3 regions of the Comamonas resistens genome follow, and region 2 is predicted to be linked to each of the others. Evidence: predicted binding sites of a transcription regulator. Region 2 holds the regulator's gene; each other region holds the start of a gene.

Evidence for each region. Region 2 encodes LexA, which represses DNA repair genes until DNA is damaged. Its sites were predicted from a motif close to ACTGTATNNNNATACAGT; they were not measured.
Region 1: the regulator LexA is predicted to act here: its motif matches at 1,897-1,914, upstream of imuA (translesion DNA synthesis-associated protein ImuA).
Region 3: the regulator LexA is predicted to act here: its motif matches at 3,317-3,334, upstream of QMY55_RS16760 (PA0069 family radical SAM protein).

The regions. Positions count from the first base shown of each region.
Region 1 is NZ_CP125947.1:2,411,943-2,416,809, forward strand. Features, by position in the region: gene QMY55_RS11260 (LysR substrate-binding domain-containing protein) at 1-16, opposite strand, end outside; gene QMY55_RS24845 (helix-turn-helix domain-containing protein) at 1-153, opposite strand, end outside; gene QMY55_RS11265 (HD-GYP domain-containing protein) at 306-1,649, shown strand; gene imuA (translesion DNA synthesis-associated protein ImuA) at 1,929-2,753, shown strand; gene QMY55_RS11275 (DNA polymerase Y subunit UmuC family protein) at 2,756-4,255, shown strand; gene dnaE (DNA polymerase III subunit alpha) at 4,248-4,867, shown strand, end outside.
Region 2 is NZ_CP125947.1:2,285,044-2,289,910, reverse strand. Features, by position in the region: gene adk (adenylate kinase) at 172-828, shown strand; gene QMY55_RS10730 (asparaginase) at 919-1,953, opposite strand; gene lexA (transcriptional repressor LexA) at 2,035-2,709, shown strand; gene QMY55_RS10720 (hypothetical protein) at 2,874-3,281, shown strand; gene QMY55_RS10715 (hypothetical protein) at 3,846-4,175, opposite strand; gene QMY55_RS10710 (Crp/Fnr family transcriptional regulator) at 4,251-4,867, opposite strand, start outside.
Region 3 is NZ_CP125947.1:3,605,903-3,610,769, forward strand. Features, by position in the region: gene QMY55_RS16740 (LysR substrate-binding domain-containing protein) at 1-638, shown strand, start outside; gene QMY55_RS16745 (DUF1090 domain-containing protein) at 718-1,101, opposite strand; gene QMY55_RS16750 (SMI1/KNR4 family protein) at 1,222-1,728, opposite strand; gene QMY55_RS16755 (hypothetical protein) at 1,725-2,150, opposite strand; gene QMY55_RS16760 (PA0069 family radical SAM protein) at 2,183-3,310, opposite strand; gene rnk (nucleoside diphosphate kinase regulator) at 3,667-4,074, shown strand; gene QMY55_RS16770 (acyltransferase family protein) at 4,204-4,867, opposite strand, start outside.

The DNA of each region.
Region 1 (4,867 bases), 130 kb from region 2:
TATTGCGGTGCAGCAAACGCAGGCCAGCTGTACTTCGAGCTTGCGCATTTGCTGCGACACGGCCGATGCACTGATCCCCAGCTGATTGCCGGCCTGGGTAAAGATGAGTGAGCGGCACGGGATTTGCCGCAGCCTCAGGGTTTTGGCTTGCAATCCTTGAGCAAGGCATTCGCGGGCTGCAATTCTCGGCAGGCTAAGGTGCTGAATGCCCAGGCTTTGATTTCACACTATCTGGATTTCTGTAACACAAGCCGCTTTATGGGCGACACTATGAGGCAGTCAAGATCGTCCCATCAAAAAAAGCAATGAGTGAGAACCAAGAGCTTAGCCCAGGCCAGCAAGAGCTTGGGCGGCACGAAGAGAATGCGCATTTTCTGCGCGCCGTCACGGATATGGCCGGGCATCTGCCGGTGGTGACGGGGGATGCCATCTATACCGACAAAGGCATCAAGCTCGTGGACAAGGGGGCGCGCGTCGACCAGCGCCTGTATGAGCGGCTGGTCAGCCACAAGCTGCGCGATCCGATTGACGAAAGCCTGATGGCCGAGAATCCGGTCGATGCCAATGCCCTGCTGGCGCTGGCGCAGAGTCAGTGCGAAAGCATCGAACTGCTGCGCCGCATGGTCAATGATCTGCAAGGCCCCGAGCGCCTGCTGGCTCCCCTCAAGGGCCTGCTGCTGCCCCGCTCGATTGCCTTCAAGCTGACCGTCATGCGCGAGCAGCGCTGCGAGCTGTTCACACACAGCCTGCAGATGACGCTGGTGTCCATCTTTCTGGCGCTCAAGAATGGCTGGAGCGAGCATGAATGCGTGTCCCTGGCCACAGCAGCGCTGCTGCACGATGTGGGCATGCTCTATATGGACCCGGCCTGGACGGACCCCGAGCACCGCCTGTCCACCTCGCAGCGCAAGCATCTGGTGGCACATTCCGTGACCGCCATGCTGGTGGTACGCGATGCCAAGGCTTATGCGCAGACGGTGGAGCTGGCCGTGCTGGAGCACCATGAGCGCATGGACGGCAGCGGCTATCCGCGCGGTGTGCCCGGGGCTTCCATCTCGCCCATGGGGCAGGTACTGCTGCTGGCCGAAGTCGTGTCTGCCTTCTTCGAGAAATTCAGCGACATGCCGGGTCAGCGTCTGTCGCTGATGCTGCGCATGAATCACAAAAGCTACCCGGCCGATCTGGTGCACCATATTCTGCCGCTGCTGTACGACGAGACCCAGCCCGGTTTGCCGCTGGAGCCCATGCAGGCCGAGGTGGCGCACAGCACGGCAGCGCTGGAAGCCGCGCTGACCATGTGGTCCCAGCTGCGCTCCAATTTCCCCGTAGGCTGGAGCCACCTGCCCGAGGCGCAAAGCGCCAACTTTGTGGAGCAAAGCCTGCAGCTGCTGCAGAAGCAACTGGCCGAGGCAGGCTCTCACCCCAGCCAGCAACTGCATGTGCTCAGCTATCTCAAGGACGATGCGCAAGGCATGGGCGAGCTGGCACTGGTCAACCGCGAAGCGCTGTGGAAGCTGCAGTCCATCATCAACGACTGCCTGCGCCGCTGGCCCGTCACCACGGTGCGCGGCACTGCTTTGGAGGGCGCGGTCATCCAGTGGTGCGATGCCTGCGCGTGCATCGAGCCGCCGGCCAGGCAGGGCGTCTGAGTGCATTGCAGAAGGGGCTGGCATATAGAAGATAGGCCGCCGGACGTTTCCGAGGCAGGGTATTGCTGCCCAGCCAGCCTGGGTTGCGCTTTCCCATTGCCTGCAGCCAGCCTGCCCATTGGCTTGACCAGATTCAGTCGCTTAAAAACTGATAGCTGCTAGCGCTTTCTGCATAAGCGTTAGAGGCATTTTTGTCATTGATTCCTCTGCCGGAGTGGGATTGATGCATTCGTGCATTTTCTTGATTACTGTATATTTATACAGTATTTGAGAAATGCCATGTCCCAGCCGCTCCACGCCTTCACGAACAGGACCGCCCTGCAGGCCTTGCCTTGTGCTGCGCGTCTGCAAGAGGTGCAGCTTGACGGTGTCTGGCGCGGCAGCGACTGGCATGGGGGGCGCATGCAGCAGACCTGGCCCAGCGGCCATGCGGCGCTGGACGCAGAGCTGCCCGGTGGCGGCTGGCCTGGCAACGCGCTGGTGCAGATTCAGCAGGCACCGCACACCCATGCCGAGTGGGCACTGCTGCTGCCCGCACTGGCCGCGCAGGCATGCCAGCACAATGGGCAACTGGTGCTGGTGGCACCGCCCTATCTGCCATTTGCGCCAGCGCTGCAGGCGGCGGGCATTGCGCCGCAGCGGCTGTGCTGTGTGCAGGCGCCGGATCGGCTCGCGCAGGAGCTGGCCTGGGCCTGCGAGCAAGCGCTGCATTGCCGCGATGTGCTGGCCGTGCTGGCCTGGCTGCCGCAGCTGACGCTGCCGGCGCAGCGGCGCCTGCAACTGGCTGCCGCATCGCAGGGACGGCCCATGTGGCTGTGGCAGGACCTGCAAGCCGGGCAGCACAGCTCGCCTGCGGCCTTGCGCCTGCGTCTGGAAAGAGCGCCGCAGGCCGGTGCGGCGAATGGCTTGCAGGTCCAGATCCTCAAGCGCCGCGGCCCTTGCCTGGACCATCCCGTGCAGCTATCGCTTGCGCACTGGGCCTGGATGCCGGTGCTGCAGGCACAGGCCGGTCGGCATGCGCGCCAGAGCGAAGAGGCGGCCTTGCTCATGCAGGGGCGGGCCATGTCACACGCGCTGGGCGCAGCGCCCGTCATGGTGGACTGATCATGCAAGCCCATGAGCACTGGATTGCCTGGCCTCTGGCATTGCTGGCGGCGCCACAAGGAAGGGAGGAGCCTGAGGGGAAGGAGGCTGTGCCTGTCACCGCGGCGGAGAGTGCCTGTTGGTGGGCACTGGAGTTCTCGCCGCGCGTGGCGGTTCTGGAAGAGGCCTTGCTCATGGAAACCAGCATGGTCCAGCGCCTCTGGGGTGGCCTGCAGCCCATGCTGGAGCAGCTGGACCGGGCTTTTGCCCTGGCCTGCCTGGCCTCTCAGGCCGGTATGCCGGATGCAGAGCTGGGAAAAAGCATGGTCCGCGCCGAGGCCGATACGCCCTGGCTGGCGCTGGCCAGACTGAGGCTGATGCAAAGACTCCAAGAGCAGGGCAAGGCCCTGCCTGCCGCCATGCCCGCCGATGCGCTGCCGCTGTGGACCTTGACGGTTTTGCAGCAGCACAGCGCTGTCTTGATGCGTCTGGGCTGCAGGACCTGGGGGCAGGCGCGAGAGCTGCCGCGCGCAGGTCTCTCGCGTCGTCTGGGGGGCCAGCTCTTGCGTGTGCTGGACGAGGCCTATGGTCTGCTGCCACAGCCCATGAACTGGCTTCAGCTGCCCGAGACATTCGTGCTGCGCCATGACCTAGGCTACCCCGCACGCAATGCGGATGCGGTGCTGCAGGTGGCCCAGCCCTTGCTGCGAGCGCTGCAATCATGGTTGCAGGCACGTCACCACGCGGTGCTGTCGCTGCAACTGCGCTGGCACCATGATCTGCGCCGCATTGACGGGCAGGAGTTGCCGGCGTGGGAGAGCTTATGCATACGCACGGCCCAGCCCACGCAGGGCATGGCGCATCTGCAGCGCCTGCTGCGCGAGCACCTGGGCCAGCAGCACTGGCGTGCACCTGTGGACATGCTGGAGCTGCAGGCGCTGAAGACCGTGCCCTGGTCGGCCGCGCCACTCAGTTGCCTGCCCGATCTGGCCGCGCAACAAGGCAGCGCAAACAGTCTGGCCTGGCATGAGTGGGTGGAGCGGGTCGGGGCGCGCTGGGGAGATGAAGCCGTGCGCATGGTCGAACCCCATGCCGACTATCGCCCCGAAGCCATGCAAAGCTGGAAAAGCGCTGCACAGTGCAATACACGGTCCGCCCAACAGTCTACTCAACAGCGCGCTGCTGCCTTGCCCGGCGCTGCTGGAAAAAGTCGTACTCGCCACGATTGCAGCGACCCCTGGCAGGCGCTATGGCCGCCCTGGCTGCTGCCCCGGCCCGAGGCCTTGGCGATCCGGAACAATCGTCCCCACTGGCATGGGCCGCTGCAGCTGCGTGCCGGGCCCTATCGGCTGGAGTCAGGCTGGTGGGAGGGGGCGCAAACACTGGCCGCGCGCGACTATTTTGTGGCGTTCAACGAAGTGGTCGGCCATGTCTGGATTTACCGTGAGAGGGCGCAGACCGGCGCATGGCTGACGGCTGCCAGTCATGCGCCCAGCTGGTTTGTGCAAGGTGTCTATGGCTGAGCTCACCATGCTGGATGGCGCTGTACCGCAGTCCGCGCCGCCGCCCACCGTCACCCCTGCCTCACCCATGGCGCAGGGCGCGGGCAGAGGGCCGCTGGCCTATGCAGAGCTGCACTGCCTGTCCAGCTTCAGCTTTCTGCGTGGCGCCTCGTCGCCGGCCGAGCTGGTGCATCGCGCCAAAAGCCTGGGCTATGCGGCACTGGCCCTGACCGATGAGTGCTCGGTCGCCGGTGCCGTGCGCGCCCATGAGGCGGCCAAAGACTGCGGCCTGCATCTGATCCATGGCAGCGAATTTGTCTGGGGTTCGCTCAAGATCGTGGCGCTGGCGCGCGATCTGCTGGGCTGGGGCAATCTCTGCGAATTCATCACGGCCGCGCGCGGCCGTGCGGCAAAGGGCGCTTATGTGGTGGATGAAGCCAGCCCCTGGCATCTGTTGCAGCAAGGCTGTGAATGCCTTCTGCTGCCCTGCCGTAGCGCGCTTGATGCTTCTGATCCTGTAGCTATTGGCACTTGTCTATCAAGAGTTTCCTCTTGTTTGGATGCCAGGTCCTTATGGCTGGGCGTGGAGCTGCACCTGGAGCCCGACGACAGCCTGTGGCTGCAGACGCTGCA
Region 2 (4,867 bases):
CGATGAACAAGCCCAAGGTGGCCGCACTTGTGACAGTTTTGTCTATGGCGTGTAAGCCTGTGTTGGTCTTGTGCGTGCTATCCTTGCCCGCGAAAAATACGGCCCGAGGCTGACAGGCGTCCACCCGCCTGCTCTGGCCAGCAAGAATTTCTACTCTCCTCAAGGATTTCCATGAAACTGATTTTGTTGGGTGCACCCGGCGCCGGCAAAGGCACTCAGGCCGCCTTTATCTGCCAAAAGTACGGTATCCCTCAAATCTCCACCGGCGACATGCTGCGTGCCGCCGTCAAGGCTGGCACGCCCCTGGGCCTGCAAGCCAAGGCCGTGATGGATGCCGGCCAGTTGGTCAGCGACGACCTGATCATCAATCTGGTCAAGGAACGCATTGCCCAGGCCGATTGCGCCAACGGTTTCCTGTTTGACGGTTTTCCTCGCACCATCCCCCAGGCCGACGCCATGAAGGCTGCCGGCGTGAAACTGGACTATGTGCTGGAAATCGACGTACCCTTTGAGGCCATCATCGAGCGCATGAGCGGCCGCCGCAGCCACCCCGCTTCGGGCCGCACCTACCATGTCAAGTTCAACCCCCCCAAAGTGGAAGGCAAGGACGATGTGACCGGTGAAGACCTGGTTCAACGCGAAGACGACAAGGAAGAAACCGTCAAGAAGCGCCTGGACGTGTACAGCAGCCAGACACGCCCCCTGGTGGATTACTACCAGAACTGGGCCAAGCAAGACGCTGCCAGCGCCCCTCAGTACCGCGCAATCAGCGGCCTGGGCAGCGTGGAAGAAATCACCGAGCGTGCACTGAAGGCCCTGGCCCAGTAAACCGCAGTGAATTCACCACTCCAAAAAAGCACCGCCCAGGTGCTTTTTTGTTGTCCGCGTCAGGTACGGCAAGCGAGTGAAGCTATGGCTTCAGGAGCTTCTGAGCAGCTCAAGCATCATCGCCACCCGTGCCTTGCTGGGCGGCAACAGTACGCAATCCAGCATCTGCGGGTCTGCAGCCCGGCAAAGCTGAGCCTTGATCTCATCCATCAGGCCGGCCTCGCCTGCGTCGCCGGCCACGGGCTCACCCTGGCCCACCGTCTGTCCTTCCAGGCAACGCGTCGCGCACCAAACCATCACCCCCTGCTCCCGCGCGCGAAGCAGCGCCTGTTGCAACTCATGATGCACGGTGGCATTGCCCGTTCCCGCCACCACCAGGCCCTGCACACCGGCCCCCACCAACGCATTGACAGCACGCGCACCCTGCGCTGCACCGGACTGCAAAAGCTCGACCCAGGGCAGCTCGTCACAGCTCAGCAGATCCAGCAGGTCTGCCTGCGCCCAGGCGCTGCAAGCGGCAGAAGGGGCGGCCACCCAACGCACTCGCCCCTCTTCCACATAAGCGCATGGCCCGCCTTCATAAGAATGCATGGCGTTCAAGCGATAGGGGTGAACCTTCAGCACCTGCCGCGCAGCATGAACTTCACCGGCAGCGGCGACCCACACACCTCCTTGCCCCCCAGCGGCCACGGCCACGGCGTCGCGCAAGTTCTGCGGGCCATCGGCTTGCAGCGATGTGGCGGGCCGCATGGCGCAAGTCAGCACTACGGGCTTGCCCGGCTGCAGCACGGCCTGCAGCAGCCAGGCCGTTTCTTCCAGCGTATCCGTGCCATGGGTGATCACCAGCGCCTGAATGTCAGCGTCATCCAGCGCCTGTGCCGTCGCCTTGAGCAGCGTGCGCCACACACCCCAGTCCATGTCCTTGCTGTCCACCTGCGCCAATTGCACGGCATCCAGCACCGCGCCGGTGCGCCCTGCAGCAATACGTGGCAAATCCGGCACGGCTGCAATCAGCCCCTGCACACTGATCTGCCCCGCCCTATAACCCACGCCCTGCGTGCTCTCTGCAGCCTCACCGGCAATCGTTCCACCGGTTCCCAAAATCACAATCTTTGGATTTGGCACTTGCTCTCCACATCAAACTGGTTAAAAATACAGGTACTGTATAAACCCACAGATCAACAATTCGGTGACCGGAAGCCAGACATGCTAGACCACCCCAAACTCACACCCCGCCAGCAGCAGATTCTGGACCTCATCCAGTCCACCATCGCGCGTACCGGTGCGCCACCGACTCGGGCAGAGATTGCAAGCACCTTTGGCTTCAAATCCGCCAACGCCGCCGAAGAGCACCTGCAAGCCCTGGCCCGCAAAGGTGTGATCGATCTGGTCAGCGGCACCTCGCGCGGCATTCGATTGCGCGCCGATACCGTACGCAACATCAACGCTGCCCGTGGCACCAGCTTTGCCTTGCCCATGACGGCCTTGAGCCAGCTGATCCTGCCTCTGGTCGGCCGCGTGGCCGCAGGCTCGCCCATTCTGGCTCAGGAACATATCGACCAAACCTATTCGGTGGAACCCAGCCTGTTTGCGGCCAAGCCCGACTACCTGCTCAAGGTGCGCGGCATGTCCATGCGTGACGCCGGCATCATGGACGGCGACCTTCTGGCCGTGCAATCCGCACACGAAGCACGCAACGGCCAGATCGTTGTTGCGCGCCTGGGGGATGATGTCACCGTCAAACGTTTCAAGCGCACCCCCCAGGGCATTGAGCTGCTGCCCGAAAACCCCGACTACAAGATCATCCACGTCGACCCCGAAGAGCCCTTCGCCATCGAAGGCCTGGCCGTAGGCCTGATCCGCAACACCATGTTCATGTAAGCGCTGGTCAACCACCCGACGAGATCGCTCAGCAGCCACTCGCCCCCCGAATTTCTCCAGTCCAGGTGGTAGGCGCGAAGCCGGATGCTTCGCCCTGGGCGGAGCTTTGCCCGAAATCCGCAATCCTGCCCGATCCACGCCGAAAGGCCCTGAGGAGTTGCTTTATGGAATTCGCCAAACCTTTGCTCGCTCTGACTCGCTGGAAACTCAAAGTCTTCCCGGTCTCCCCTTCGGCCAACCTGTGCAGCATTGCGGCTCCAGCTCCGGCATCTCCAAACCAAAGCGAGAATATCGTTGCACACGATGTTCAAAGCGCCTATTTGAACGTCTTCACCATGCGCAAAAGCCGAACTCGCAGCAAGGCAACGCGCAGCGCCGTACCAGCGAGCCCTCAGCTCAGCTTGCCCCTGCAGACAGACGCAGATGCAGCGCTTGCAACGGCCCGCACCCTCAAAATCGTCCAGCGCGAACCCCGCAAGCAACCCGAATGCCTGTTGATTTCCGGTCGCATGGCCGATGTCTGCGCTGCCCTGGAAAATATGGCACGCAACGAACGGGCCATGCAGGCCTGAGTGAACTACCTCCACTCCAGCAGACAATTCTGAGCTTCAAGCTCGGGCGCGCTCAAACGCCGCGGGGCTGTGCCCCCCAGATGACTGTGGCGGCGTGAGCGGCTTTTGAGCGCACTGGTATTTGCAGATCCCAGCAGTACACAGACATAAACGCGGAGTCTTCCCACCAGGTCAAGCCTTGCTCCCAGGGAGACTGTATGAATGCGGTATTGCTTGAAATCGGTGCTGCACATAGGCTTTGCGCATACCGTAATGCGCAGCTTGCAAGCTGCTGTTTTGCAGTCAGATCCCATGACAACGAAACCTCATTGATTTTCAGCCGAGCCTGAGGTTCTCATCCCTCCCTCCAATTCCCCGGGCACGCCGCAAGGCATCGGCCTTTATTTACGTGAACCACCGATCGAGCCAGAGTGGTTCGCTCAGGGCATCGGCCCATCGCTGGCGATCGATGGCGTCCAGCGACTTGGAGCCTCTGGAAGAAACTACAGCCTTGCAGCGCAGAGTTGATCGATATGTTCAAGCTTGGGAAAGCCACAAGGCCGCCATCCGGCTTCTGATCTGAATCTATTGTTTGGGTGTTTGGGCTGCTTCAGCAGTCGCCGTTTCACATTGCTCTCGCAACCAAAGAATGCTGTCCAGTTTCGTCATATCCGGCGCGCGCTGCCGAAGAAAATTCAGAGATGCTTGCAGAGCCGCGCTGTACCGGCTCTCGAATTCATCGTCTGCACCACCAGGCGGCGCCATCATGTAATGGCAATAGTCCGGATTCTGCGCAAACTCCCGCACAGGATTGGACTGCTCCATCGAGAAAGCCGAGCTGCACAGGCCTATAGTCAGAAAAACCAAAGCGCTGCTCCTGTAACTACGACCCATCCACAGCGACGCTTTTTGCATGGTCTCTACCCTTCAGTATTGAAAAATTCATTCTCTGACGGGCTCTTTCAGGCCTTTGTATCCCGGTATACGGTACTAGCTGTTTTTTAGGACCTCACGCAAAGTTGCAAGGTCTACGGTGATATGGCCCTTTTTCGCATCGACAATGGCGCCGCAATCCACCAGCTTGGCTATGGTGCGAGTCACCGATACCCGCGATAAGGCTGTCATGGAGGCAATGGCCTCATGCGAGAGGGAAACGTCTGGTAGATGATCCGCAGAATTGTCGTCAGCGCTTTGCCGCGAGCTGTGATTGGCCAACTGATACAGCAGACTCGCCACTCTGAAAAGCGGCTGCGGCGAGGTGATCGAAGAGATGCGATCCAGCAGCATGCGATTCTTCAACCCCAAGAGTTTGATTAGCGAGACGGCAATTTCAGGCTGCTGCCCGAAGCATTCCGCCATTTCCTCTGCGGTGTAGCTGCTGACCACGGCATCACTGACGGCTCGAACAGAGGTGCCTCGCTTCGCTCCGGAAAAAGCTGGCCCCTCTCCGACCACGGCACCTGGGCCGAAGAGCTCGACCAAAATTTCTGTCCCATCGGGACGCAAGATTCTTGAGTGGAACACGCCGCTGCGTATGAGGTGAAAGCTGCGCAGCACCTGACCTTGTCGGAACAGGCAATCACCGACAGCCAGCCTCGCCACCGTTC
Region 3 (4,867 bases), 1.3 Mb from region 2:
CCGAGGCCGAGTTCTTTCTGCGCGACTCCGGCAAGCTCAACCAGGGCGAGCTCAAGATCGGTGCCGTCGGGCCGTTTCATGTGATCGAGATGGTGGCCGCCTACCGCGCCCGTCACCCGGGCATGCAACTGTCGATCCGCATGGGCAACTCGCAGCAAGTGCTGCGTGATCTGGAAAACTACAGCACCGACGTGGCCGTGCTGGCCGGGCTTTATGAACGGCCGGAGCTGCTGGCACGCGAATATGCACGCCACTCCATCATCTTGTTTGCTCATGTGGAGCACCCACTGGCGCAAAACAACACGGTTGACCTGCGCACGCTGCAAGGCCTGCCTCTGCTGCTGCGCGAACCGGGCTCGACCACCCGTGCAGCCATGGAAAAAGCGCTGGCCGCCGCCGGCGTCAAACCCCGGCTGAACCTGGAGATCGGCAGCCGCGAGGCCATACGCGAAGCCGTGGCCCGAGGCCTGGGCATAGGCGCGGTTTCAGAGGCCGAATTCATTCCCGATCCGCGCTTCAAACCCATTCGTATCAAGGGAGATCCGGCCAGCACCACCACCTATGTGTATTGCATGCAAGAGCGCAGCGACAGCCTGCTGGTGCGCTCGTTTCGTGATGCGATCCAAGAGCGGGAATGAGGTGATGAAAAGCTTGGCCTAATCGTCCTCTGCAAGCTCCAGTCAAGTACGTCTGATGCAGGCGCGGCTTGTCTCAGACTCAGAGCGCTCCTCTGCGCAGTTTTTCCAACTCAGCCTTTTCCTTGGCTAACTTGGCTTCACGGTCTGCGATCTTGCCAGTCTTGCCTGTGTCTCGTGCCGCATCGAGATCACGCTGCCGCTTCTCCACCTTCCTCTCTTGATCGGCAATGCGTGCTGCATGCTCTTGCTCAAGTTTGGCATCACTGCAATGGGCCTGGTTTTCACGCAGTGCCTTCTCCAGGCCACGTACACGGCTCACCTGGCCCTTTGCCTTGGCATGCTCCATATCGCGTGAGATCTCTGCTCGCTTGCTTTCACAAGTGGCATGTACGGGCTGCGCCAGTGCAGCATGGGCCGCCAAGGCGGAAACAGCGATTGCAATCAACGTGGCTGAAGTGCGCATAGGGCTTTATCTCGATAAGCTGGGCTGTCCATGATGCCTCAAGGCATGCAGGCATGCGCATGCATGGCTCCTACCGACTCGGAAAGTCGGCTTCCGGAGACTATGAAATGCCACACCAAGTCAACCCAGCGGTCTGGGCTGAAACACCAAAGGCAAGGCGCCCACGCCAAACAGATTGGCACCCTCTACCAGCAGCAGTCTGAAGAACTCGGCAGTGGAGGCTGCAATCACAGCACCATCAAAGCTGCGCGGCGCAATACGGATGACGGGGCAATCGTTGGGCGGCATGCGAACCAGGTCATGCAGATGCCAGCCGCACATATCGCCGTTGTCGCTGTTGGCAAAGACCAGCACATCGGCCGTGGGCTCCAGCATCTGCTCCAGGTCCTCATCCATGAATGGAGCCAGCAGCTCCTCATGGGTGCTCATATGCTCCATGGCATGAAAGTGCAAAAAGCCGCCCCAGCTGCCCGGCCCCACAATTCGCATGAAGTGCCGATAAGCCGATGGGAGCTCTACCGCGTGGCCGGACTGCAACTGCGCCAAACCGGCACCCACGGCCATACCTCGCGCGCTGCTGGATTCGGCAAGAGATTCAAACAAGACTTGCAGATCGGCTTCGGTCATTCATTGCCCCAGCCATCAAACAAGGCCCGGGCGTTGTCACCAGCCTGCACAACCAGTGGAACATCGCCTGCATCGCTGATCAACACCAGCGGTCCGGTGGTGACACACAGATCGCAGAGAAACTTCAGAATCATCACCGGGTCGCCTTTTTCAAAATAGAACTCGTTTTCGGCAGGCCGCAGCTCCATGATTTGCAGCATGCACCAGGGCTTGCGCCCAGCCTCCCCCGCCATCGTGAGCAAGGCGCTCCAGCGTTTGCCAATTTGTTCGTCCGACAGCTCCGCCTGCCACCGAGGATTGGCGGCAATCACGGCCTTGATCTCCGAGAGCCTGGGGTTGCGGCTGGGCTCTTTCGGATATGCCAGGCCCTCCTCGTCCAGCCATGCGCACAGCTCGGGCTGCAGAGGAAAAACCGAATACATCACACCCATGGGGCTCCTTTCCGTATCGACTCTTAAAACAGGCTTTGCTGCGCCGACAAGCGGCTGTGATGGTACTGGCTGCAGTCCAGCTGCACCCGCTCGCGGTTCAGACCCAGCTTGCGGCAAGCCAGGGCAAAGCGCTGGGCCAGCATCTCGGCCCAGATGCCTGTGCCTTTCATGCGCTGGCCAAACTGCGCGCTATAGGCTTTGCCTTGGGCGCGATCGGCTTCGGCGATGCCATGCAGATCGCGCACACGCTCCATGACCCGCTTGGCGCGGTCCGGGTAATGCAGTTGCAGCCATTGCTCGAACAAGGGCGCGACCTCCCAGGGCAGGCGCAACACGGCATAGAAAGCCTGCCGCGCGCCGGCTTCGTAGGCGGCGGCCAGCACCTGCTCCATATCGTCGTTGAGAAACGGGATCTGCGGCGCAAGGCTCACGCCCACCGGAATACCGGCCTCGCTCAAGGTCTTGATCATGCGCAGCCGGCGATGCGGCGCGGCAGCCCGGGGCTCCAGTTGCCTTGCCAGTTCGGGCTGCAGCGTGGTCAGCGTGACATAGACCGCCACCAGATGCCGCTGCGCCAGCGGCGCCAGCAGATCCAGATCGCGCTCCACGCCGCTGCCCTTGGTGACGATGGAAAACGGGTGATGCGCCTGGGCCAGCACTTCGATAACGCGCCGCGTCAAGCCCAGCTCGCGCTCCACCGGCTGGTAGCAATCGGTGACCGAGCCCAGCATGACGACGCCAGGCTGATGGCCGGGCCTTGACAGTTCGGCACGCAGCACCTCGGGCAGATTTTGCTTGGCGATCAGTCTGGTCTCGAAGTCCAGCCCCGGTGAATAGCCAAGATAGCTATGCGTGGGCCGGGCATAGCAGTAAATGCAGCCATGCTCGCAGCCGCGATAGGGATTGAGCCCCAGATGGAAAGGTAGATCCGGCGATCCATGGCGGCTGAGCGCGGACTTGCACTGCTCCCACTCCACGGAAGTTCGCAGCGCTGTCGCCTCTTGCGCGTCAGCGTCCGCACTCCAGCCATCGTCAAACGCCTGCCTGTCATCGCCTGCGAAGCGATGGGCAATCTGGCTGGCCGAGCCTCGCCCCTTGATGATCGTGACAGGCCGGACTCCTGAGTCCAAGTGAGTGCGGGCTTTATTCATCCAATAACTGTATATAAATACAGTTAATTAAGCAATCCAAAAAATGTTTCAAGAGCACAAGCGAGCAGGTCAATACAGTTGCAGCATTTACGTCCGAATTCCATAAAAACATGGCTGCAGCACACACCATCAAAGCGCTAGCAGCTACCTAATAAATAGCAATAGATCGTTCTCAATCCGCACTGCCGAGGTGCGAGATGGCTTGGCTTTGCTCACAGTCCCGTACACAATGGCCGCTGTGCACCCACAGGGTGCTTTTTCCAAAGCCTTGGCCCGGACAACACCGTTGCCCGGGCTTTTGTCCGTTTGCGCGACGCGAAAGCGCTAACCACACCACCACGCAAGGGAGCCACACCATGGAGCGCAAGCCCCAAATCACTTTGTCGTCCTTGGATCTGGAACGCATTGAAGCCTTGCTGGAGAAGAACTCCAGCCACTTTCCGGGCCGCGACGCGCTGGAAGCCGAACTGGACCGCGCAGATGTCCTGGAACCCCAGGAGATGCCACCCAATGTGGTGACCATGAATTCCACCGTGCGATTCACGATGCTGGAACTCAAAAAGTCCAATACCCTGACCCTGGTCTACCCCAAGGACATGGATGGCAGCGCAGACAAGGTCTCCATCTTTGCCCCCGTGGGTATCGCACTACTGGGCCTGTCCGTGGGCGATGAGTTCAAGATGCCCAGCCCCACAGGCCAGGTAACCGTGCGCGTGGATGCCATCGAGTTTCAGCCCGAAAGCTCGGGCGAACTGCATCGCTGATTTCAAGACGCCCATGAAAAAAGGCATCCCACACGCTCCCCACCGCGTGTGGATTGCGCCCACACCGCGAGAATCTAAACGGCCCCGGCGATAAAAAAGCAGCTTTCAAAGCTGCTTTTTTGTATTCACTCACCGCAAGCCGGCGATCATGGTTGTCAACAGCCCTGCTCCAATCAGCCCGGCCTGCCAGCGCAGCGCCTGGCTCCAGGAAGAGACATGGCGCTCCACCAACTGATACAGCGCATAGCCCGCGGTCAGCGACAGCACGAACGCAAACGGGATGCCCACCACAGCGGCGGTGACCGATCCATGCCAGAAATGGTTGACCACGGCGTTGACCAGCAGGCAGATCGAGAAGTGGATCAGGAACACCGAATAGGAAATCTCGCCCAGGCGGCGCAGCGGTGCAAAGCCCTTCCAGCGTGCAACCCCCTCGGTACGCATGCAGACGATCAGCAGCAGCGCCGTGGCACCGGCCAGAAAGATGCGGTCGCGCCACTCAAAGACCAGCGCACCGATGACCAGGGCCGCAATCAGCATGGCCCAGCTCCAGGCCGTGCTGCGTTTTTCGGCAGCCACGGCCCAGTAGGCCATCATGCCCAGACCATAGGCTCCCATGAAATAAATCGCCCAGATATCGAGATCCGAGTCCAGATTGAAGCTGAACAGCGAGGCCGCCGTCCCCAGCACCACCAGCATCTGCATGCCGGTCACTGCCCAGGGCCACCACCGCTGCACCGCCTGCACACCCAAGCGGCCAGCAACAACCTGCTTGAGCCAGCGCACCGCGCCC